4 regions of the Streptosporangium sp. NPDC005286 genome follow, and region 2 is predicted to be linked to each of the others. Evidence: riboswitches for the same ligand, from Rfam matches in the RefSeq annotation. Region 2 holds a riboswitch; each other region holds the start of a gene.
What was found. Region 2 has a riboswitch for cobalamin ahead of ABZU75_RS37800 (ABC transporter substrate-binding protein). Riboswitches for the same ligand answer to the same signal wherever they lie in the genome.
Positions count from the first base shown of each region.

Region 1 (5,400 bases), on a different contig from region 2:
TAAACCTGCAGGCCTGCCGGATCTGACCGGTCCACGTCGCTCGCCGCCCGCCTCACCATGGTCAGCGCGATGTCACCGGACCCCAGGGTGAGCAGCAGCAGCGCCCGCGACAGCGAGACCAGGTGCCGCAGGTGCGGGTCGTCGGCGCGCAGCGCGGCGGTCGCGGCCCGCTCGACGGCGACCTGCGCCAGGTCGTTGTAGCCCAGGCGGCGGGTCAGGGACACCGCTATGGCGTACGCGTGGTTCAGCAGGCGCCACGCCCTCGGAGTGTCCGACTCGACCGCGTGGACCGTCAGCTCCTCGATGGCCGACGGCAGGCGCCCACCGAGCCTGACATGGGCGGCGGCCCCCTGCAGCTTCTGGAGTTTGACCAGTTCCTTGGCGAGCTCATCAAGTGACCGGGGAGGGACCTCCAGCTCCGGGGAGATGTCGGCGTAGGTGAGAGCGCGCCTGATGGCGGGCATCGCCGCGTGCACCGCGTCGGTGCGTCTGTCGGACCCTCGGTAGGGCTGGCCGTTGATCTCGGCGGCATCGACCCCGCAGGCCCTTGCCACAGCCGCCACAAGCGAGGGAGTGGCCGGTTTATGACCCGCCTCGACCTGCGCGATCAGGCTGCGGGAAACATTGGCCCTGGCCGCCAGGCCGGTTTGGGTGAGCCCTCTGCGTTTACGCGCCCTGGCAATTCGACGCCCAGTGCTTTCATTCTGACCACCGCCCAGGTCGGGGTCCCATTCATGCCTGGCCATCTCGCCACCTTCTCTCGCTCACGCGACGTCTTCACGATAGCGGCCTGAGCATTTCACCGAGATGAACATTCCCAACAACCGGTTCTCTTTCCAAGAGGTCTATGTCGGGTCTGCGGTGAATCATAAGAGCCAGATCGGAGCGGTGATGAACAGGGTCTGCGCGCGGTGGATGGCGGCGCGTTCGGCATGGCGAGAAGCCGGTACGCCTGGCAATATCGCGAGCATCGACTCCACGACCGGCGTACCGCGAGCGAGGCCGGGCGGCGCCCCGTCGGCCCTGACTTTCGGCAGGTCGCCGGGGAAGAACGCGTTTCCGAGCCCACCGCGAAGTACGATCGATCAATGACCGAAATGACCGAAACCACGCCCGGCTGGCTCTCTCCCGAAGAGCTGGAGTCGACCCGCGCGCGAATGCCGATCCTCTACGTCGACGCCGTGCCGGTGCGAGTCGACGAGGCCGGAGTGGTCACGCATGTCGGCCTGCTGCTGCGCATCGGAGCGGACGGGACGGTCAGCCGCGCCCTCGTCTCCGGCCGGGTGCTGCACCACGAGCGGGTCCGCGACGCGCTCATCCGCCATCTGGAGAAGGACCTCGGCCCGACGGCACTGCCCAACATCCCCGCCTCTCCGCAGCCGTTCACCATCGCCGAGTACTTCCCGACGCAGGGCGTCACGCCTTACCACGACCCCCGGCAGCACGCGGTCTCCCTCGCCTACGTCGTCCCGGTCGCGGGTGACTGCCGCCCCCGGCAGGACGCCCTCGACCTTGTCTGGTTCACTCCCGAGGAGGCCTCGTCACCGCTGGTGCAGCAGGAGATGCTCGGCGGGCAGGGCACCCTCCTGAAGCAGGCCCTCGCCTACGTCGGCCGCCTTTCCTGACCTTCCGACGCTGGAAATCCCCGCCGGCGCGAGGAGAACGGGCCGCTGTGCCCTCGTGGGACCAGGTCCGCCGACGCCTGCCCCGGCGGTGTTGTCGCGGTGCGGACCGCGCCGCCCGGACGGCGTTCTGGTACAGCATGCGCTGGTCCCAAGCCGATTGCAGCCGCCTCCAAGACGTCTCCAAGGCGATCGAGAGATCGTCGATCATTCTCAACGACGGAAGGAGGACCTCTCATGAACAGAAAGCACAAGGCCATCGCGGTCATCGCGATGTTCTTCGCACTCGGCGGTGCGCAGGCGCTCACCGCCGGTTCCGCCTTCGCCATGCCCCCCGTGTGCAACCCCATACATGACTGTGGCGAACCTGGACAGCACACCGGAGGCGGAGGTGGCACCCCAGTGCCGCCGCCCCCGCCGCCCCCGCCGCCGCCGCCGCCGCCGAGCACACCGGGTACTCCCCGCTGAGGTCCGCCGCCCGTCTCGGGCCCATCTTCAGATCCGCTGCACCCGTGAGTTGACGCGCCTTCGACCTTTGGCAATGGGTTCTCATTGCGAAGATCGATAGGAGGTTCATGGGATGCCGCCCCGACCCGGGCGGCATCCTCGAAGCTCAGCGGGTGCGGCTGGCCAGGAAGCGGCGCCATTCCGGACGGGTTCGCGCGAGTGCTCGCAGCGAGGCCGGAACCTGGGGCCTGGGGTCGTTGCGGTCCAGGCGCAGTTCGGTGAGCGCGGTCAGCTCACCCAGCCACTCCGGCAGCTCGGCCAGCCGGTTTCCCTGCAGATCGAGCTTGGTCAGGGGGGTGAGGGTCCGCATCGACGCGGGAAGGGCGGTCAGCTTGTTCTTGCCCAGGCTGAGGGATCTGAGGGCGGTGAGTTTGCCGATCGACTCCGGCAGCTCGGTCAGCCCGGTGTTCCACAGGCCGAGAGAGGTGAGGGCGGTGAGGTTCCCGATCGACTCCGGCAGGCCGGTCAGTGGGACGCATCCCATATCGAGATGCTCCAGAGCGGTCAGCTCGCCCAGCCACGGAGAGAGGTCGGCGGGCCGGCTGTATGTCAGGTCCAACCAGGTGAGGGCGGTGAGACGGGCCATCGACGCCGGGAAACAGGCCGGCCCGGCGTACCACATGCGGAGCCTGGCGAGCCGGGTGAGGTCGCCGATCCACTCGGGCACCTCCTCCAGGTCATGGAGGTTGCTCAGGTCGAGTTCCGTGAGACCGGTGAGCTCGCGCATCGAGTCGGGGAGGCGGCGCAGTCCGGTCACCGAGACATCGAGGCGGACCAGTCCGGTCAGCTCGCCGATCCACTCGGGCAGGGCGGTCAGCGTACGGTTGCCCCCGAGGTAGAGCTCGGTCAGCGCGGGCAGGTCGGTCGGGAACCGGGGAAGCTCGGTCAACCAGTTGGACCTCAGGCGCAGCACCCGCAGGCCGGGAAGCTCGGCCACCTCCTCGGGCACCCGGGCCAACCCGAGACCCGACAGGTCCAACGTGTCAGAACCCTCGCGCAGGTACGTGTTCATCCGCCGCCGAGCGGTCCGAAGCACGGAATCCACCGCTGCCACCCTGATTCTCTCCTTGCCGTCAACAAGATGTGATCGGCGATCACGGTAGCGATGAGGACTTGCGACCCGGTTGTGGATCATTGAACTTGTCTCGTCCTCGGGGCGCGGGGCCGCTGGTCACAGCATGATCGCGAGTTGGGCAAGGTATCGCCGGTACGCGGTGAAAAGCGCGCCGCCGGAAGCGGTGGCCTCCTTGGGCAGGCCCTCCCACCGCGAATCACGCGGGCCGTGCGACCATGACAGCGAAGGTGACGGCGGAACGAGGAAGCCGGTGTGAACCCGGCGCGGTCCCGCCACTGTGATCGGCGAGCGGACCCCGACATCGCCACTGCCCGGGTACGGGTGGGAAGGCCGGGCGAGCTTGGACCCGAGAGCCAGGAGACTCACGCCGTCGCCTCCTCAGCGAAATTGGGGCGGAACTCCCCAAGAGAGGAAGGCGGTTGCCATGCCGTGCGACTCACGCGCCGGTGCTCCGCCCGGACTGCTGCCCGCCGCCCCGGCCGTGGTCGCCGGCGCGGTCGCCGACGTCCGCGCCATCGGCGGCTACTTCGGGATCGAGACAGGCGAGGCCGAGGCCGGATGGCGGCCGTTCACCGATCTGTGGACGGATCCGGGCGTCCTGGAGGCGAGAATCCACGACATGGCCGGACGGCTGGACACCACCGAGCACCGGGTGGCCGCCTCGATCCTGTTCCAGGGCCTGGCCGCCCGCCTGTGGTCACCGTCCATCGGCGCCGTGGTCGCGCACGACCTGCTCATCGACCTGGCCCCCGAGCACCTGTACTGGCGGCCGGCCCCCGACCCGCTGCCGCTGCGAGCCACCCGGCTGTCCGGCTGGGGCGTCCGCGACCCCGCGCGGATCACCGAACCGGTCTACCGCGGCATCATGGCCGAGATGCTGGAACCGCTCGCGGAGGCGGTCCGGCGGATCGTGAAGATCGCGCCGGGGCTGTTGTGGGGCAATGCGGCCTCCGCACTGGCCGGAACCATCGGCGCCTTCACCCACCGACGGCCCGACCTCACCGCGAAGGCCGTGCGGCTGGGCCGCGAACTGCTGGACCGGGATCTCCTGCGCGGCACCGGCGAACTGACCGAGCCCGTACCCGGCCGTCCCTTCTTCGTCCGTCGCAGCTGCTGCCTGTACTACCGCCTGCCCGGCGGCGGCATGTGCGGTGACTGCGTCCTGTTGCCGGCCCGCCGGCCACAAACCCGCCGCCCTGGCTGACGCTCTTCACTTCGCGCCTTCCCAGTCCAGTTCGCCTGGAGGCGGTCAGCTACGTCCGACGACGCCGAGGATGCCAGGCTTGGTGAAGTCGACGGTGATCTTCTCTCCGTACTCGTCGTACTCGGAGCGCCACGCCTCGACCGGGACGATCCCCGGCTCCAGCAGCTCCATTCCACTCAGCAGCTCGGCCAGCTGTTCCGGGCCGCGCGAGGTGAGCGCCCCCGCGCTGGTCGAGCGGTAGACCTGCTGCCCGGCCTCGTGCACCTCGGCGCTGACGTTGGCCTCGAAGGCGTGCGTGACGATCAGATGGCTACCCGGGGCCAGCCGTTCGCGGATCGTGGTGATGATGTGGGCGACCAGGGCGTCGTCGGGAATGAAGTGCAGCATCGAGATCAGCAGCACCGCGACGGGCTGGGTGAAGTCGACGGCGCTCTCGATCTGCGGGTCCCTCAGGAGCTTCTCGGGTTCCCGCATGTCGCCCTGGACGACAGAGGTGAGGTGGTTGTCCTCCAGGAGCGCACGGCCGTGCACCAGGACGATGGGGTCGTTGTCGACATAGACCACCCGGGTGTCGGGCGTGATGCGATGGGCGACCTGGTGCACGTTGTCCTGCGTCGGCAGTCCCGACCCGATGTCGAGGAACTGCCGCACGCCCTGGCGCACGAGCAGCTCGACGACTCGCGAGAGGAACGCCCGGTTCGCCCGGGTCATCTCGCGGATACCGGGCACCACCCGCATGAACTGTTCCGCGGCCGCCCGGTCGGAGGCGAAGTTGTCCTTGCCTCCGAGGTAGTAGTCGTACATTCGAGCGACACTTGGGGTGTTCGGGTCGATACCCGCTGGAACAGCCTCTTGCTCGGTCATGCCCTCACCCTTCTTCGCCTCCGGAGAGGATATGGGGAATCCGCAAGATAATGGATCTTTGCCGACAAACCATGTGCGACCACCTGCCAGGGCGAGCACGACCCCCGCACGCTCCGGAGTCCTAGGGC
Region 1 covers NZ_JBEXGU010000011.1:84,765-90,164, reverse strand. The annotation lists gene ABZU75_RS06900 (helix-turn-helix transcriptional regulator) at 1-746, opposite strand, end outside; gene ABZU75_RS06895 (NUDIX hydrolase family protein) at 1,089-1,625, shown strand; gene ABZU75_RS06890 (hypothetical protein) at 1,860-2,090, shown strand; gene ABZU75_RS06885 (leucine-rich repeat domain-containing protein) at 2,236-3,174, opposite strand; cobalamin riboswitch at 3,442-3,568, shown strand; gene ABZU75_RS06880 ((2Fe-2S)-binding protein) at 3,629-4,408, shown strand; gene ABZU75_RS06875 (SAM-dependent methyltransferase) at 4,454-5,272, opposite strand.
Region 1: another riboswitch for cobalamin. It lies ahead of ABZU75_RS06880 ((2Fe-2S)-binding protein); the one in region 2 lies ahead of ABZU75_RS37800 (ABC transporter substrate-binding protein).

Region 2 (5,400 bases):
CCGAGGTCGGGGACGATATCGTGCGCGACGACGCAGCCAAGCACGACAGACCACAGCCGGGCGGCGTGGCCGAGCTGGACGACGGACGCGGCGATGCGGTGCTCGGGCGTGCCGTACCGGGTCACCCGGTCGGCCACCAAATGGGCGAGCCCATCCGCGTAGGCGTCTGTGACGGGCCGCCAGGCGCCGTCGGTCTCGCCGACGGCGAGGGTGAAGAAAGGGCTCAGGTCGGCGAGGTCGACCAGTGCGGTGGCGACGGCTTCGGGCCGGGCGGGCCGCAGGCGGGTCATGTCAGGTCTCCCGCAAGCACGCTGATCTGCGGGACGCCGCTGCGGGGGTGCAGGGTGACCTCGGCCTCGACCCGGTAGACCTCGGCCAGCAGTGCCGTGGTGAGCACCTGGGCGGGCGGGCCCGCGGCGATCAGGCGGCCGGTGTCCATGACGCAGATCCGGTCACAGAACGCCGCGGCCAGGTTGAGGTCGTGCAGCGCGACGACGGCGGTCACCCCGAGCCGCCGCACCAGCCGCAGGGCGTCCAGTTGGTGGCGCAGGTCGAGATGGTTGGTCGGCTCGTCCAGCACCATCGTCCCGGCTTGTTGCGCCAGGGCGCGGGCGATGAGGACGCGCTGCTTCTCGCCGCCGGACAGCCGGTCGAACGGAGCCTGGGCGAGATCGGCGACGTCCAACTCCTGCAGCGCGCCCGTGACGATGGCCCGGTCGTCGGCGTCGTCGCCCTGGAACGCCCGCTTGTAGGGGGTTCGGCCCATCGCCACCACGTCGTACACGGTCAGCTCGAACTCGCCGGGCGCCTCCTGCAGGACGGCGGCCAGCCGCCGGGCCAGCCGCCTGCCGGTCATCCGCCAGACGTCTTCGCCGTCCAACGTCACCTGTCCCGACGTGGGGCGCAGTGCGCGGTAGAGGGTGCGCAGCAGGGTGGACTTGCCCGCGCCGTTGGGGCCGACAAGCGCGACGACCTCGCCCGGGGCGATGTCCAAGGACACCTCCCGCACCAGGACCTTGCCGCTGACGACGACGCCGACGCCCTCTAGGCGCAGAGCCGCGGGTCTGTCCGCCGGGGTCACCGGGCCGCCCTCCGCCGCATGAGCCACAGGAAGAAAGGCCCTCCGGTCAGGGCGGTCAGGATGCCGATCGGGATCTCCTCGGGGGCGATCACACTGCGGGCGGCGAGGTCGGCGGCGATGAGGAAGGCCGCGCCTAGCAGGGCGACAGCGGGCAGCGCGCGCCGATGGTCGGCGCCGACCAGCAGGCGCACCACGTGCGGCAGCATCAGCCCCACGAACCCGATGGAACCGCTGACCGCGACGATCGCGCCGATCATCAGGGCGACCAGCGCGAACAGCGCGCCGCGAAAGCGGTGCACGTTCAGCCCCAGGGCGGCGGCGGCTTCCTCCCCGGCCAGCAGCAGGTTGAGCGGGCGGCCAAGACCCAGCAGCACGCCGGTGCCGAGCAGCACTGCCGCCGCGGGGATCCAGACGAGGTCCCAGGTGGTGCCGGCCAGGCCGCCCAGCATCCAGCGCAGCGCCGAATCGGCCTTGTGCGGGTCGTTGGAGGTGACGATGAGGTAGCTGGCCACCGCCGAGAGGACCTCGGCCGTGGCGACCCCGGACAGCACCAGCCGCACCGTCGTCATCCGCCCGCCGGTGCGGGCCAGGAAGTAGACCAGCACCAGCGCCGCGAAGGCACCGGCGAAAGCGGCCAGCGGCAGCGAGAACGCCCCCAGCAGCGAGACGTTGAACACCATGACGACGACCGCGCCGACCGTCGCGCCCGAGGACACCCCGAGCAGCATCGGGTCGGCCAGCGGGTTGCGCACCAGCGCCTGCAGGGCCATCCCGCACACCGACAACCCCGCGCCCACCACGCCGCACAGCAGAATGCGAGGGACGCGGACGTCCATCACGATCGTCTCCCGGACCGGCGCCCAGGTGGGCTCGACCAGAGGCGCATACAGCCGGTGCAGCACGATGGCCCACACCTCGCCGAACGGCAGGCGCACCGAACCGACCGCGACCCCGGCCGTGGCGGCCGCCACCACGGCAACGGCGAGCACCGCCAGGACCAGCGTGTACGGCACGCGCCCGCGACCGCCGACGACCACGGGTGCCGACGGCCTGGACGGGGCGATCTTGGTCACGCGAAGCGGTCCGGGTGGATCTGGCGGGCCAGTGACTCCACGCCAGAGGGCATCCGTACGCCCAGCACCGTGGACGACAGCGGCAGCACCGCGAACCGCTGGTCCCTGATCGCGGGCACGTCCTTGAGGGCCGGATTGGCGAGCAGGAACTTCTTCTTGCCCTCCACGGAATCGTCGCCGTAGTCGTAGATGACGATCACGTCGGGCGCCCGCTCGGCGACCTGCTCGAAGGAGACGTCTCCGAAGGACTTGGGAAGGTCGGCGAACAGATTCGTCCCACCCGCCAGTTTGATCATCTCGTTGCCGATTCCGGCGCCGCCAGCGGTGAAGGCGGTCTTGTCGCCGCTGTCGTAGACGAACACCTTGATCGGGTCGGCCCCGTCGATCTTGGCCTTGACGCCGTCCAGCACGCCGCGCATCGCGGCGATCTGCCGCTCAGCGCGGTCGGGCACGCCGAAGATCTTGCCGATCGTCCGGATCTCGTCCTCGACTTGGGTCATGGTCACCGGACCGGTCGGGCATGCTTCGATGTTGACGTGGGAGTCGATCCCGGCCTTGGCCAGGGCGTCCCGGCCGCGCCCCTCCTTCTCGGCGAAGGCGCTGTTGAATCCGCCGTAGACGAAGTCGGGCTCGGCCGACAGCAACGCCTCGTAAGAGGGGTACTCCTCGGCGAGCACCTTGATTCCGTTGTAGGCGGCCTGGTAGTCGGGCTGGATCTCGTCGTCGAGGTAGGCGGTCCCGACCATCGACTTCTCCAGTCCGAGAGCGAGCATGATCTCGGTGACGTGCTGGTTGAGTGTCACCGCCCGCTGCGGTGGCTTCTGGAAGGTAGTGGTCACGCCGCAGTTGGTCACGGTGAGGGGGAACCCCGCGGCGGCCGAGCTCGCCGCCGGGTTCGCGGCGCCCGTGGGACCGGCGGTCTGCTCGGTGGTTCCGCAGCCGACCACCAGCAAGGCGGATATTAGAAGTGGGAGGAAGAAAAGCGAGCGTCGGCTCGTCATGAACAGGTCCTTTCACTCACGGGCTGAGCCCGATGAGCGGGATGGGGCAAGGAGCCGGATCTTTAAAAGAAGCTCGTGACGCGGGCATCCCGAAGGCCCTCATGCCAGATGCGCGGCATGGCGATCACCGTTCCTCTCTTGGGGAGATCCGCCCCAATTTCTCTGAGGAGGCGACCGCGTGAGTCTCCTGGCTCTCGGGTCAACGCTCCTCCCGGCCTTCCCACCCGTTATCCGGGCAGTGGCTTCGTCGGGATTCGCTCGCCGATCACAGTGGCGGGACCGCGCCGGATTCACACCGGCTTCCTCGTTCCGCGCTCGCCTACGCCGACCATGCTCGCACACCACCCATCAACGACAAAGTGCGTACCACCCGTCAGACCCGGCGCGCCTCCCCACATTCGACGGGAGCACCGGCGCGCACACCGTGGAGCACCTGGGTGAGGACCTCCACCCCTCGTACCACGCGCGGCCCGGGCCTGTTGAAGTACGCCGGTCCGTCCAGCACCCACACCTGGCCCGCGCGGACCGCCGGCAGGTCGGCCCAGCCCGGATGGCAGGTCAGCAAAGCCACTCCGCTCGCGCCCGTTCGGGAGGAAAGCCGCAGGGCATCAGCGGGACCACCTCGGGTTGGGAGGCTCGCAGCCTCTCCCAGCCGATGGCGGTGGTGTGCTCGCCCGCTTCGGCCAGCAGCGGCTCACCGCCCGCCGCCCGGATCTGCTCGGGGACCCAGTGACCGGCGGGCCACAGCGGATCCAGCCACTCGATCGCCGCCACCCGCGACCATGGACCGCACCACCGCGAGCCTGTGGAGGGCGCGTCGGGCCGGTACGAGGCGCTGGCCACGATCGCCGCCGCGGCGAGGGCCGCCTACGCCGACGTCCAACCTGCGGATGCGTTCTTCGGGCATCGTGCACGCGGTCGTGATGCCTCCCCGGCTGGGCGGGGAGCGGATGCCGGGCCCGGCGTGCATGGTCGGAGTGAGCGGCTGAGATCCGGGCGTGGCACATCCGGACCGGGGCGCCGACTCGACGGCCAAAGGCGACTGATCGCGAGCTGGGAGACCGTCGGCCGATTGAGGCGCCAGGCGCTCCGGGTGATCAAAGCGCCAACTGCCACGAGAGTTTCATTGGCAGCAGTCGGATACCGGCTGTCCCTTCTTGGGCTTCTGAGTTGCGCGTTCTGGCTCGACGGCCAAGGCTGTTTCCGCACTCATAGGGTGCTGAATCCTGCTGACATTGTTCTGCGCTTGCCCGACTTCACTGTCACAGACCTGCGTTTCCGCTGACATCAGTCCTGCGCTTCACTGATGGTCTATCCAGAGCTACCTGCCCCTGGCCAGCTTTCCCAGATAGGCGTCCAGCAGCTCGACGCGGCCGACGAGGGGCTGAACGCCGTCCTACCAGCAGATCGCGCTGATCTCCTCGTTGGGGGTGAAGCCAGGGTGCGCGGTGGTGAGGGCCGCGTACTCGACGCGCCTCTCGGGGCCGAGCACGAAACGCGCGTGTCCGGCAAACACGAGGTCAGCGACCTCCAGGCCGGTCTGCAAGGCCGCCTGGCGTGGTGTCTCACTCGGGTCGATCATGTCGCCGGGCAGTTCCCAGCACCGGCGCAGGCGGTGAGACCAGCAGCAGCCGCTCGTCATTCCACACCGCCGTCAGCGCCAGCGGCAGGGGTCCGTCATCGAAGCGAGCTTCCTCCGTAACCAGATGAAACGCGGTCAGAAGGTTGCCGGCTTCGTCAGCGGCGAGAACGTCGTCCACCTCTGGCCCTCCGCTATCGACCTTTACTCGGGCGCCGACGAAACTATCTGACCAGGGAAGACGGTCAGAAATTTCTTACTGAGCTCCGCGCTGATGGAGATCATCTTCCACCGGAGCGGGTCTCTGTGAATGAGGTCAGCGGGGACGCCAGCGGGTGGCGGGGGCAGCCTCGGCGGTGACGCGGGCAGCAGTTTCGCCGAGCCGTATGTGGTGCCCAAGGCCGGCCAGGTGCTGGTGGCGGAACTTGGGGGTCCAGTAGGAAGGTGCCCAGGAAACGCACCGTGCCCAACTGCAGCGCCCGAGCTGGTTGCGAGCCCCGTTGGCGGCCATCGCCCGGCGGCGGGCGGCGACGTCCAGGTGGAAGAACCCACCCAGCTGAGCGTCGACCGCGGCGGGTTCAGCGCCAGTGAAGGTCTTGCGGGGGTCCGCCGAACCGGCGACGCTGCGCCGCCTGGTCGACGACGGTGTCTCAGTCACCGAGGCCA
Region 2 covers NZ_JBEXGU010000167.1:8,264-13,663, forward strand. The annotation lists gene ABZU75_RS37785 ((2Fe-2S)-binding protein) at 1-290, opposite strand, end outside; gene ABZU75_RS37790 (ABC transporter ATP-binding protein) at 287-1,081, opposite strand; gene ABZU75_RS37795 (iron ABC transporter permease) at 1,078-2,154, opposite strand; gene ABZU75_RS37800 (ABC transporter substrate-binding protein) at 2,151-3,101, opposite strand; cobalamin riboswitch at 3,315-3,514, opposite strand; gene ABZU75_RS37805 (hypothetical protein) at 3,529-3,720, opposite strand; gene ABZU75_RS37810 (hypothetical protein) at 3,714-3,998, opposite strand; gene ABZU75_RS37815 (hypothetical protein) at 4,552-4,737, opposite strand; gene ABZU75_RS37820 (hypothetical protein) at 4,721-4,915, opposite strand; gene ABZU75_RS37825 (hypothetical protein) at 5,051-5,392, opposite strand.

Region 3 (5,400 bases), on a different contig from region 2:
GAGGATCTGATCACTCACCTGACCCGGACGAGCGCCCTCGGCCCGGGCGAAGCGGCGCGAGTCGTCGCCGACGTGCTGGCCTACTTCTCCGAACCTCTTGAGGAGTTCGTCAGGCGGCGTCACGCGGAGCTCAAGGGGAGAGGGCTGGTCAATGACGAGATCTTCCCCAGGCTGGCCGCCGAACTGGCGGTACGCCGTGTCGCGGCACCCGAACTCTCCCTGCGCCAGCTGCGCCGGATCGTCTATGGATAAGGAACGGTTACATGTGTGGAATCGTGGCCTATGTAGGGCCCAAGGACGCGGCCCCCATCCTGCTGGAGGGTCTGCAGCGTCTTGAGTACCGGGGCTACGACTCGGCCGGGGTGGTGGTCTCCAACAAGGGTCTGAAGATGCGCAAGGTCAAGGGCCGGGTGGCCGACCTGGCGGCGGTCGTGCCCGCGCGGTTCAAGGGCGGGCTGGGCATCGGCCACACCCGCTGGGCCACCCACGGCGCGCCCAGTGACGTCAACGCCCACCCTCATCTGTCCACCGACGAGCGCATCGCCGTCGTGCACAACGGCATCATCGAGAACGCCGACGAGCTGCGCGCCAAGCTGGAGGCCGACGGCGCGATCTTCCTGTCGGAGACCGACACCGAGGTGCTCTCGCACCTGATCGCCCGTACGGTCAAGGAGGCCGACTCCCTGGAGGAGGCCGTCAGGACCGCGCTCAAGCGGGTCGTCGGCACGTACGGCATCGCGGTGATCGACTCCGAGCGCCCCGGCGAGGTGGTGGTGGCCCGCAACGGAAGCCCCATCGTGCTGGGCATCGGTGAGAAGGAGATGTTCGCCGCGTCGGACGTCGCCGCGCTGGTCCGCTACACCCGCCAGGTGGTCCACCTGGAGGACGGCGAGATCGCCGTGCTCAAGGCGGACGGGTTCAACACCTTCGCCAGCGACGCGCGGGAGACGGCCAAGGAGACGCTGACCGTCGACTGGGAGGCGGGGCACTACGACACGGGCGGTTACGAGCACTACCTGCTCAAGGAGATCTCCGAGCAGCCCGACACCGTGGCCAGGACGCTTCGCGGCCGTCTGGACGACCGCTTCCACATCGCCCACCTGGGCGGCCTCGACATGGACGCGCGGGAGACCCGCTCGTTCCGCCGGGTGAAGATCATCGGCTGTGGTTCCGCGTACTACTCGGGCCAGATCGGCGCGCAGCTCATCGAGGAGCTGGCGCGCATCCCGGCCGACGCGGAGCCGGCCAGCGAGTTCCGCTACCGCAGCCCGGTGGTGGAGGCGGACACCCTGTATGTGGCGATCAGCCAGTCGGGGGAGACCTACGACACCCTCGCCGCCGTCCAGGAGCTCAAGCGCAAGGGCGGCCGGGTGCTCGGCATCGTCAACACCGTGGGCAGCGCGATCGCCCGTGAGTGCGACGGCGGCGTCTACCTGCACGCGGGGCCCGAGGTCTCGGTGGCGAGCACGAAGGCGTTCACCTCGACCGCCGTGGCCTTCGCGCTGCTCGCACTGCACCTCGGCCGGGTGCGTGACCTGTCCCCCGCCGACGGCCGCCGGATCTGCGAGGGCCTGCGGAGGCTGCCGGACCAGATCAAGGAGATCCTGACGCTGGAGCCGCGGCTCAAGGAGCTGGCGCAGAAGTACGCCGGGGCGCCGAGCATGATGTTCGTGGGCCGGGTCCGGGGATATCCGGTGGCCCGCGAGGGCGCGCAGAAGCTCAAGGAGATCTCCTACGTGCACGCCGAGGCGTACCCGGCCAGCGAGCTCAAGCACGGGCCGCTGGCGCTGATCGGCCCGGACATGCCGACCGTGGCGATCGTCCCCGACGACGAGCTGCTGGACAAGAACCTCACCACGCTGGGTGAGATCCGCGCCCGGGGCGGCCGGGTGCTCATGGTCGGTCACCGCACGGCCGACCCCAAGCTGGCGGACGACTGCGTCGTGGTGCCCAGGAACGAGACCGAGCTGGACCCGATCCTGCTGTCGATCCCGCTCCAGCTCTTCGCCTACCATGCCGCCGTGGCACTGGGGCGGGACGTCGACAAGCCCCGCAACCTGGCCAAGAGCGTCACGGTGGAGTGAGACGGCTCCCGGGGCGGCCGCCGGTGGTGGCCGCCCCCGGTCTGTAACAGATAGTGATAAGGAGGTAACCTATGGTATAGGGGGTTCTTGGGGGAAGGGGCGCTTATGCGCCGTAGGAGGTTTTTCGCGCTGGTGGCGGGTGCCATGGTCGTCGCGGGCTGTGACCTGAACGGTGACTCCGCCGACTCGGCCGTGGGCCGCCTGAGCATCCTCGAACCCACCGCCGACGGCCACGGCTGGGACGGGATCGCGGGCAGGCTCGCCTCCGTCCTGGTCCTGTCGGGGCTGGCGCGCTCCGCCATGGCCGTCGAGCGGCCGGGAGCCCTGGGTTCCGTCCCGCGTGACGCGTTCGGCGCCGTACACGGCTCGTTCACACGCGAGGGCAGGGTGCTCGTCACCGCGATGCCGATGGTGACGGCCGCGGAGATCGCCAACACCGCCGCGGTGGTGGACGCCACCACCCCTCTCGCCCGCCTGGTCGGCGACTGGACGGTCCTGGTCGTCCCCTCGGACTCCCACCTGCGCACCTTCGAGGACTTCGCCGCGGAGCTGCGCCGCAACCCGGCGGTGCTGACGGTCGGCGGCCGGCCGGAGGGCGGTTCCGACCACGTGCTCTACGGCATGATCGGCAAGTGCCTCGGGGTGGACGCCCGGTTGCTGGAGTACGCGGGGTTCCTCGGCGCCGAGGATGCCGCCGAGGCGCTCCAGGTCGGACGGGTGGCGGCCCTGCTGGGGTCGGCCCGCGCCCTGCGGCCCGAGATCACCGCGGGCCGCCTGCGTCCCCTGGTGGTCTCCTCGGGCAGCCGGCTCGACGGGATCGACGCGCCGACGCTCCTGGAGGTCGAGGTCCGGCTGGAGTACAGCGACTGGTGCGGCCTGCTGGGACCCAAGGGCATGAGCCAGACGGACCGGGACGCCGCGATCGCCCTGTGTGACAGGATCGACGCCGCGCCGCGCTGGCGCGCCCTGTGCGCGGCCAATGGATGGAGCCGGGTCTACCTCAGCGGTGACGACTTCCGCCAGTGGCTCTTCACCGAGACGGCCCGCACCCGCGGGGTGCTTCACGAGCTCGGGCTACTGAAGTCCTCCGACACAACTTGTTGGGGTAGTTGCGTCAGACGCCCCTAGATGTAGGATCCTGCTCGTTGCTGGTTCGCCCCGGGAGGGGCGAGGCAAGAGGGAACCCGGTGAGATTCCGGGACTGCCCCGCAGCGGTGAACGGGAACGAAAGCCGTCATGTGAGCACTGGGTGAACCATGCCCGGGAAGCGACGGCCGGTAGGCATGCGCAGGGCGCCCGTGAGTCCGAAGACCTGCCGGCGACGTGATTGTCCAGGGCCTCGTGGGAGGGCCCGCGGAACGAGGCGGTCCGGCGTGCCCGGGATCGCTCGCGGACGCGTGCCCCTCCGGCGGAGCCGTACGGGGAAGTCAGAGCGAGCGAGGAACACCACGTGACACAGGCCTTGGCAGAGACCGCAGCAGGGATCGCGGCGGGAACCGTGGCGGAGAACGCCGGGAACGCGCCGGTCGATCGCAGGCTGGCCATCGACGAGGCGGCGGCCCGGGTGATCACCGACCCCGAGAACTCCAGGGTCGCCGCCGCGCTGCTGGCCGAGCTGATCGCCGACGAGGCCGCCGAGCACGGCGTCCGCGACTTCTCCGAGTCGGTCGCCGCGACGCACGAGGCGGGGCTGATCGCCGACGGGCTCGCGGAGTTCGTGGCCGCCCACGCCGGAGTCCTGGACGCGCTCATCGAGCCGGACGCCGACGCCAGATTCGAGTACTTCGGGCTGCGTACCGTCTACGACCGCTACCTGCTGCGTCACCCGCGCACCCGCAAGGTGCTGGAGCGCCCGCAGCACTTCTTCCTCCGGGTGGCCTGCGGCCTGTCCGAGACCGTCGAGGAGGCCGCCGAGCTGTACGCGCTCATGGCCACCCTGTCCTACCTGCCCAGCTCGCCCACGCTGTTCAACTCCGGCTCGCGCAGGCCCCAGCTCTCCTCGTGCTTCCTGCTCGACTCGCCCCGCGACGAGCTGGAGGCCATCTACGAGCGCTACGGGCAGGTCGCGCGGCTGTCGAAGTACGCCGGGGGCATCGGGATCGCCTGGAGCCGGATCCGCTCGCGGGGCTCGCTGATCCGCGGTACCAACGGCCATTCCAACGGCATCGTGCCCTGGCTGCGCACCCTGGACGCAAGCGTCGCCGCGGTCAACCAGGGCGGCCGCCGCAAGGGCGCGGCCTGCGTCTACCTGGAGCCCTGGCACGCCGACATCGAGGAGTTCCTCGAACTGCGCGACAACACCGGCGAGGAGGCCCGCCGCACGCACAACCTGAACCTGGCCAACTGGATCCCCGACGAGTTCATGCGCCGGGTCGAGGCCGACGGCGTGTGGTCACTGTTCGACCCCAAGGAGGTCCCGCACCTCACCGACCTGTACGGCGCCGCGTTCGACGACGCCTACCGGGCCGCCGAGGCCGAGGGCCGGTTCACCGCGCAGCTCCCCGCCCGCACCCTGTACGGCCGGATGATGCGCACGCTCGCCCAGACCGGCAACGGCTGGATGACCTTCAAGGACGCGGCCAACCGGACCTCCAACCAGACGGCCAGGCCGGAAAACGTCATCCATCTGTCGAACCTCTGCACCGAGATCCTCGAGGTCACCAGCGACGCCGAGACCGCGGTCTGCAACCTCGGCTCGATCAACCTGGCCGCCCACCTGTCCGGGGAGTCCGGAGACGGGATCGACTGGGCGCGGCTGCGCGCGACGGTCCGCACCGCCGTGCGGTTCCTCGACCGCACCATCGACCTGGGCTTCTACCCGACCCCCGAGGCCCGGGCCGCCAACCAGAGGTGGCGCCCGATCGGGCTCGGCGTGATGGGCCTGGCCGACGTGCTGTTCACGCTGCGGCTGCCGTTCGACTCGCCGCGGGCGCTGGAGCTGTCCACCCGGATCTCCGAGGAGATCGCGCTGGCCGCCTACCGGACCTCCTCGGACCTGGCCGCGGAGCGGGGCCGCCACCCCTCGTACCAGGAGACCAGGGCCGCCGCCGGGGTGCTCCACCCCGACCACTACGGGGCCGCGACGTCGGCCGCGTGGACGGAGCTCAGGGAGCGGATCGCCGGAACGGGGCTGCGTAACTCGCTGATGATCGCGATCGCGCCCACGGCCACGATCGCCTCCATCGCCGGTTGCTACGAGTGCATCGAGCCGCAGGTCTCCAACATCTTCAAGCGCGAGACCCTCTCGGGTGAGTTCCTCCAGGTCAACCGCTATCTCGTCGCCGACCTGCGGGCCCGGGGGCTGTGGACCTCGCGG
Region 3 covers NZ_JBEXGU010000033.1:4,489-9,888, forward strand. The annotation lists gene ABZU75_RS14985 (hypothetical protein) at 1-252, shown strand, start outside; gene glmS (glutamine--fructose-6-phosphate transaminase (isomerizing)) at 264-2,084, shown strand; gene ABZU75_RS14995 (tripartite tricarboxylate transporter substrate-binding protein) at 2,190-3,212, shown strand; cobalamin riboswitch at 3,217-3,419, shown strand; gene ABZU75_RS15000 (ribonucleoside-diphosphate reductase subunit alpha) at 3,535-5,400, shown strand, end outside.
Region 3: another riboswitch for cobalamin. It lies ahead of ABZU75_RS15000 (ribonucleoside-diphosphate reductase subunit alpha); the one in region 2 lies ahead of ABZU75_RS37800 (ABC transporter substrate-binding protein).

Region 4 (5,400 bases), on a different contig from region 2:
CCGCCCCTCGTCCCAGGCCGCCCCTGCCGCCGGGTCGTCCTCCTCCGGCTTCCCGGTGGTGAAGTCGACCTCCTCCCCAACTGGAAACGCCTCCCACACCCGGCGCTCAGCATCGGACAAGTCCTCAACCCGCACATCGCCCCCTTTGCCCAAACACTGCCATCTTTTGATCGTTTGCGTCCAGAGGAGGTTGTCTCGTGGCGGCTTCAGCGGTTGTCAGGCGGCCGGGCGGTGGTCCAGGACGATGGCGCCGGAGCTGAAGGCCGCGCTGCCGGCCGGTTTCCGATCCCGGAGACTCGCCCCACCGCCGGGCACCGGCGACGGGGCGAGCGACCCGGTATCAGTTCTGCGGCACGCGGAGAGCCCTGGCGGCGGTGACCATGTTGCGCAGGGAGGCCCTGGTCTCGGGGTAGCCGCGGGTCTTCAGGCCGCAGTCGGGGTTGACCCACAGGCGGGCCGGGTCGACGGCCTGAAGGGCGCGCCGCAGGTTCTGCTCGATCTCCTCGGAGGACGGGACGCGGGGCGAGTGGATGTCGTAGACGCCTGGGCCGATGCCGCTCTGGTAGCCGGCATCGCGCAGGTCGGCGACGAGTTCCATGTCGGAGCGGGCGGCCTCGACGCTGGTGACGTCGGCGTCGAGGTCGCCGATCGCACCGATGATCTCCCCGAACTCGGAGTAGCACATGTGGGTGTGGATCTGGGTGGAGTCGGCGACTCCGCAGGTGGCCAGCCGGAACGCGCCGACGGCCCAGGCCAGATAGGCGGCGTGCTCGTCCCCGCGGAGCGGCAGGAGCTCGCGCAGGGCGGGCTCGTCGACCTGGATGATGCGGATTCCTGCGGCCTCCAGATCGTGGATCTCGTCGCGGAGGGCGAGGGCGACCTGGCGGGCGGTGTCGGCCAGGGGCTGGTCGTCGCGGACGAACGACCAGGCGAGCATGGTGACCGGGCCGGTGAGCATGCCCTTGACGGGCTTGTCGGTGAGGGACTGCGCGTAGGTGGCCCAGCCGATCGTCATCGGCTCCGGCCGGAAGACATCGCTGTGCAGGATCGGCGGACGGACGCAGCGCGACCCGTAGGACTGGACCCAGCCGTGATCGGTGGCGGCGTATCCGTCGAGCCGTTCGGCGAAGTACTGCACCATGTCGTTGCGTTCGGGCTCGCCGTGGACGAGGACGTCCAGGCCGAGTTCCTCCTGCAGGGCGATCACCCGTTCGACCTCCTCCCTCATGGCCTGCTGGTAGGCCGCGTGGGTGAGCTGCCCGGCCTTGTGGGCGGCGCGGGCCTTGCGGATCTCGGGGGTCTGCGGGAACGAGCCGATGGTCGTGGTCGCCAGATCCGGCAGGCGTAGCGCGGCCCGTTGGGCGGCGAACCTCGCGGCCCGGTCGCCACGGCGGACGCCGTCGCCGAGCATGTCGAGACGGGCCCGGACCCGGTGGTCGACCGTGGCGGCCTCGGCCTCGGTCTCGGCGGCGGGGAGCGGGCCGGGGGCGTCGGAACGCGAGGCCCGGCCGAGGGCGACGACTTCGGCGACCTTCTGCCGGGCGAAGGCCAGACGACCCCGGACGGCCGGGGCCAGCGCGGTCTCGGCGTCCAGGTCGAGCGGGACGTGCAGCAGCGAGCAGGAGGTGCTCACCTCGACCTGGTCGGCCAGGCCGAGCAGGACCGCGCAGGTCGCCTTCGCCCGCTGAACGTCGGTACGCCACACGTTGCGGCCGTCCACCACCCCGGCGACGACGGTCTTGCGGGGTAGTCCGCCGACGGAGGCGAGCACGCCGAGATTTCCCGGCCCGGCGACGAAGTCCAGACCGACCGCCTCGACACGGGTTGCGGCCAGCATGCGCAGCGCGTCCGCGTCGACCGTACCGAAGTAGGTCGCCACCAGGATCCGGGGCCTGTTGGGCAGCTCGCCGAGGCGTTCGTAGACGCGGGCGAGCGCGGCGATCTCCTCGGCGTTCCGGTCGGAGGCCAGGGCGGGCTCGTCGAGCTGTACCCACCGCGCGCCCGCCCCGGCGAGCCGTTCCAGCAGGTCGGCGTAGACCTCGACGAGCTCGTCGAGCAGGTCGAGAGGCCGGAATTCGGCGGGCGCGCCGGGCGAGGCCTTGGCGAGCAGCAGATAGGTGAGGGGACCGACCAGCACCGGGCGGGTCTCCACCCCCAGGGCCCTGGCCTCCGCGTATTCGGCCAGCGGCTTGGACCGTGCCCCGTCGGCCAGCCGGAACCGGGTGTCCGGCCCCACCTCGGGCACGATGTAGTGATAGTTGGTGTCGAACCACTTGGTCATCTCCAGCGCCGGGACGTCCTGGACGCCGCGGGCCATGGCGAAGTACCGGTCCAGGCCGGTCAGGTGCCGGTAACGGCCGGGCACCGCGTCGACCATGACGCTGGTGTCGAGTACCTGGTCGTAGAGGGAGAACGTGTTCGACGGGATCGTGTCGAGGCCCGCGTCGCGCAGGCCCGTCCAGACCTCCTGGCGCAGGACCTCGGCCGTCTTCGCCAGGGCGGTGGCGTCGGAGCGCCCGGCCCAGTAGTCCTCGGTGGCGAACTTCAGTTCCCGGTGTGTCCCGATACGGGGGTATCCGAGGATCGTCGTTTGCATGGCAGCTTCCCTCGCTGAGCCACGGGCGGCCGGGCAGGAGGGAAGGAGCGCGCGGCGCGCGTCCCTGGCCCTCCCACGAGGCCGCGGACCACCGCGCGCCGAACGGCGCACGGGCGGAGGCAGGTCTTCGGACTCGCGGGCGCCACACCTGGGACAGGCATGTCCTACTGGCCGTCGCTTCCCAGGCCCAAAGGCCCAGTGCGTGGTGACGGCGGTCGTTCCCACTCACCGCTGCGGGGCAGTCCCGGATTCCCACCGGGTTCCCTCTTACGACATCCAGATCCCGGGGACCTGGATGAACCATCCGCGCCCAGGAGTCTAACCGGGCGGGCGGCATTTATCCCGTTGAGTTCTCGGAGACGATCTGTAGGTTGTCAGCATGTCTTCGTCGCTTCGCCTGGAGAAGGTCACCGCGGACAACGTCGAGGCCGCGTGCCGGCTGCAGGTGCGACCCGACCAGGAGGAGTTCGTGGACCCGGTCGCGTGGTCACTTGCCGAGGCGTACGCGCAGCCTGAGATCGCCTGGCCTCGACTGATCTTCGACGGCGAGCAGCTGGTGGGCTTCGTCATGGGCTTCTTCATGGTCCGTTTCAACCCGGACGACCCGGATGACACGCCCCGCTGTGGAATCTGGCGGCTGAACATCGCCGCCGATCAGCAGGGGCGGGGATATGGCCGCTTCGCGGTGGAGTCCGTGTGCGCGGAGGTCCGCAGACGTGGACAGACCCGCGCGACGGTTACCTGGGCTCCGGGAGAGCACGGGCCCGAGCGCTTCTACCTCCGGCTCGGCTTTCGCCCGACCGGCGAGAAGAGCGGCGATCAGGTCGTCGGCGAGCTGGCCCTGACCGGGCACCGAGATGCATTCCAGATGGGCCCGGCCGAGGTCCGCCGTCTGACGACCGAGGACTGGAAGACGTTCCGTGATGTCCGGCTCGCGGCACTGGCGGACGCACCGGAGGCCTTCTCCTCCTCACTCGGGCGGGAACAGGCGTACGACGAGGCACGGTGGCGTGCCGGGATGCTGCCGGAGCGCGGGGTGAAGGCGGTCGCGGTCGTTGAGGGCCGGGTGGCCGGGGTCGCCGGAGGCTGGGTGCCCGAAGACCGGGGTGGGGCGGTCGAGGTGTACGGCATGTGGGTCGATCCGGCCGCGCGGGGCGCCGGGGTCGGTGCCCTGCTCGTCGAGGAAGTCGTCGCGTGGGCCGCCGAGCACGGGCATCGGAGGGTCGAGCTGTGGGTCGTGGACGGCAACGACGGGGCGGCCCGGCTGTACCGGCGCCTGGGCTTCGAGGCCACCGGCGAGTCCGAGCCGCACACCAACGACCCCGGCGTCCACGAACGGCTCATGGCCCGCGTGCTCGACGCCCGGCCCCGGGGCCCTCACGGCACCTGAGGGTTCGTTAGGGCTGGGAGGCTTCGCCGGCGAGCTCAGGCGACCGGTGTGTTGGAGAGGCAGGCACGGCAGCCTTTGTGTCAGTGGTTCGCCACCCCTCACCCGGCGTCGAGTGCCCTTTCGAAGACGGCGTAGGCGTCCGGGGTGAACAGTACGAACCGCAGATCCGTGACCTGTGTCGGTGCGCTGCGTACGGTGCCGAGCGCGATGCGGGCGGCGTCGTCGATGGGCCAGCGGTAGATCCCGGTGGATATCGCGGGGAACGCGACGCTGGTCGCACCCAGCTCGTCGGCGACCCGGAGCGACTCCCGGTAGCAGGAGGCCAGCAGGTGCGAGCGGTCCTCGGTGGCGGAGAAGACGGGGCCGACGGTGTGGATGACCCAGCGGGCCGGCAGGTCGCCCGCGACGGTGGCCACGGCCTGGCCGGTCGGCAGCCCCTTGCCGTAGTGCGAGGCGCGCAGCTCGCGGCAGGCGGCCAGGATCGCGGGGCCGCCACGCCGGTGGATGGCCCCGTCGACCCCGCCGCCTCCCAGCAGCGAGGAGTTGGCGGCGTTGACGACGGCGTCGACCTGCTGCGCGGTGATGTCCCCCTGGACCAGCGTTACCTGCATGAGGTCGAGTCTGCCAGCGGAACCTCGATTCCCGGCGCCGATTCCACCGGCTTGACGCGGGTCCTCGCGCACCCGCTGAACCTCAGCCAGGAAGATCGTGAGGTTTCACCGGAGCGCCGGAGCGCTCGGCCACGTCGATCGCGGCGGCGGCCAGGGCCAGCACGGGGAAGATCGCATGTGACGGTACCCGGTAGACCCCCCGCTCGGGCTGCTCGACCAGCCCGGCCGAGGCCAGCGTCTTGAGGTGGTGGTACAGCTGGCCGGGGGAGGCGAGGGCCAGCTCGGCCTGCAGGTCGGCGACCGGCTTGGGCCCGACGACCAGCAGCTGCAGGATCTCGAAGCGCGCCGGATGCCCGGCGGCGGCCAGCACCGCGGCCAACGGCCCGGTCGGCTGCTGAAGCAACCAGCCGGGGCTGCGGGCCACTTCCCACAGCCACTGGTAGCCGCCGAGCCTGGCCTGGCCGCCGTAGGTGATCAGGCCGGTGTCGTCGCCGTCCGCCGGTGGCTTGGGAACGGTGAGCGCGGCCTCGAGGGCGGCGACCCGCGCCTCGAGGTCCTGGAGCCGGTCGTCGACACTGGTCAGGGTTGCCTCACTTCAATGCTGCGCGGACTTTCGCGAAGAAGACGGGATCGGTCGCCATCCGCACGATGAACTGCTGATGAGCATAGCTGCGCATCCCGGAGAACCAGGTCGCCTCAGGCAGTCGCCGCAGTGCGAGGACGGTCTCGCGCGGCTTCTCACCTGGCCGGACGATGTACATGGCCTCGCTGATGACGCCGGGCAGCGCGCCCCCCTTGGTGCC
Region 4 covers NZ_JBEXGU010000043.1:35,186-40,585, forward strand. The annotation lists gene ABZU75_RS18110 (hypothetical protein) at 1-135, opposite strand, end outside; gene metE (5-methyltetrahydropteroyltriglutamate--homocysteine S-methyltransferase) at 341-2,596, opposite strand; cobalamin riboswitch at 2,697-2,916, opposite strand; gene ABZU75_RS18120 (GNAT family N-acetyltransferase) at 2,976-3,986, shown strand; gene ABZU75_RS18125 (O-acetyl-ADP-ribose deacetylase) at 4,085-4,597, opposite strand; gene ABZU75_RS18130 (helix-turn-helix domain-containing protein) at 4,680-5,000, opposite strand; gene ABZU75_RS18135 (serine hydrolase) at 5,188-5,400, opposite strand, start outside.
Region 4: another riboswitch for cobalamin. It lies ahead of metE (5-methyltetrahydropteroyltriglutamate--homocysteine S-methyltransferase); the one in region 2 lies ahead of ABZU75_RS37800 (ABC transporter substrate-binding protein).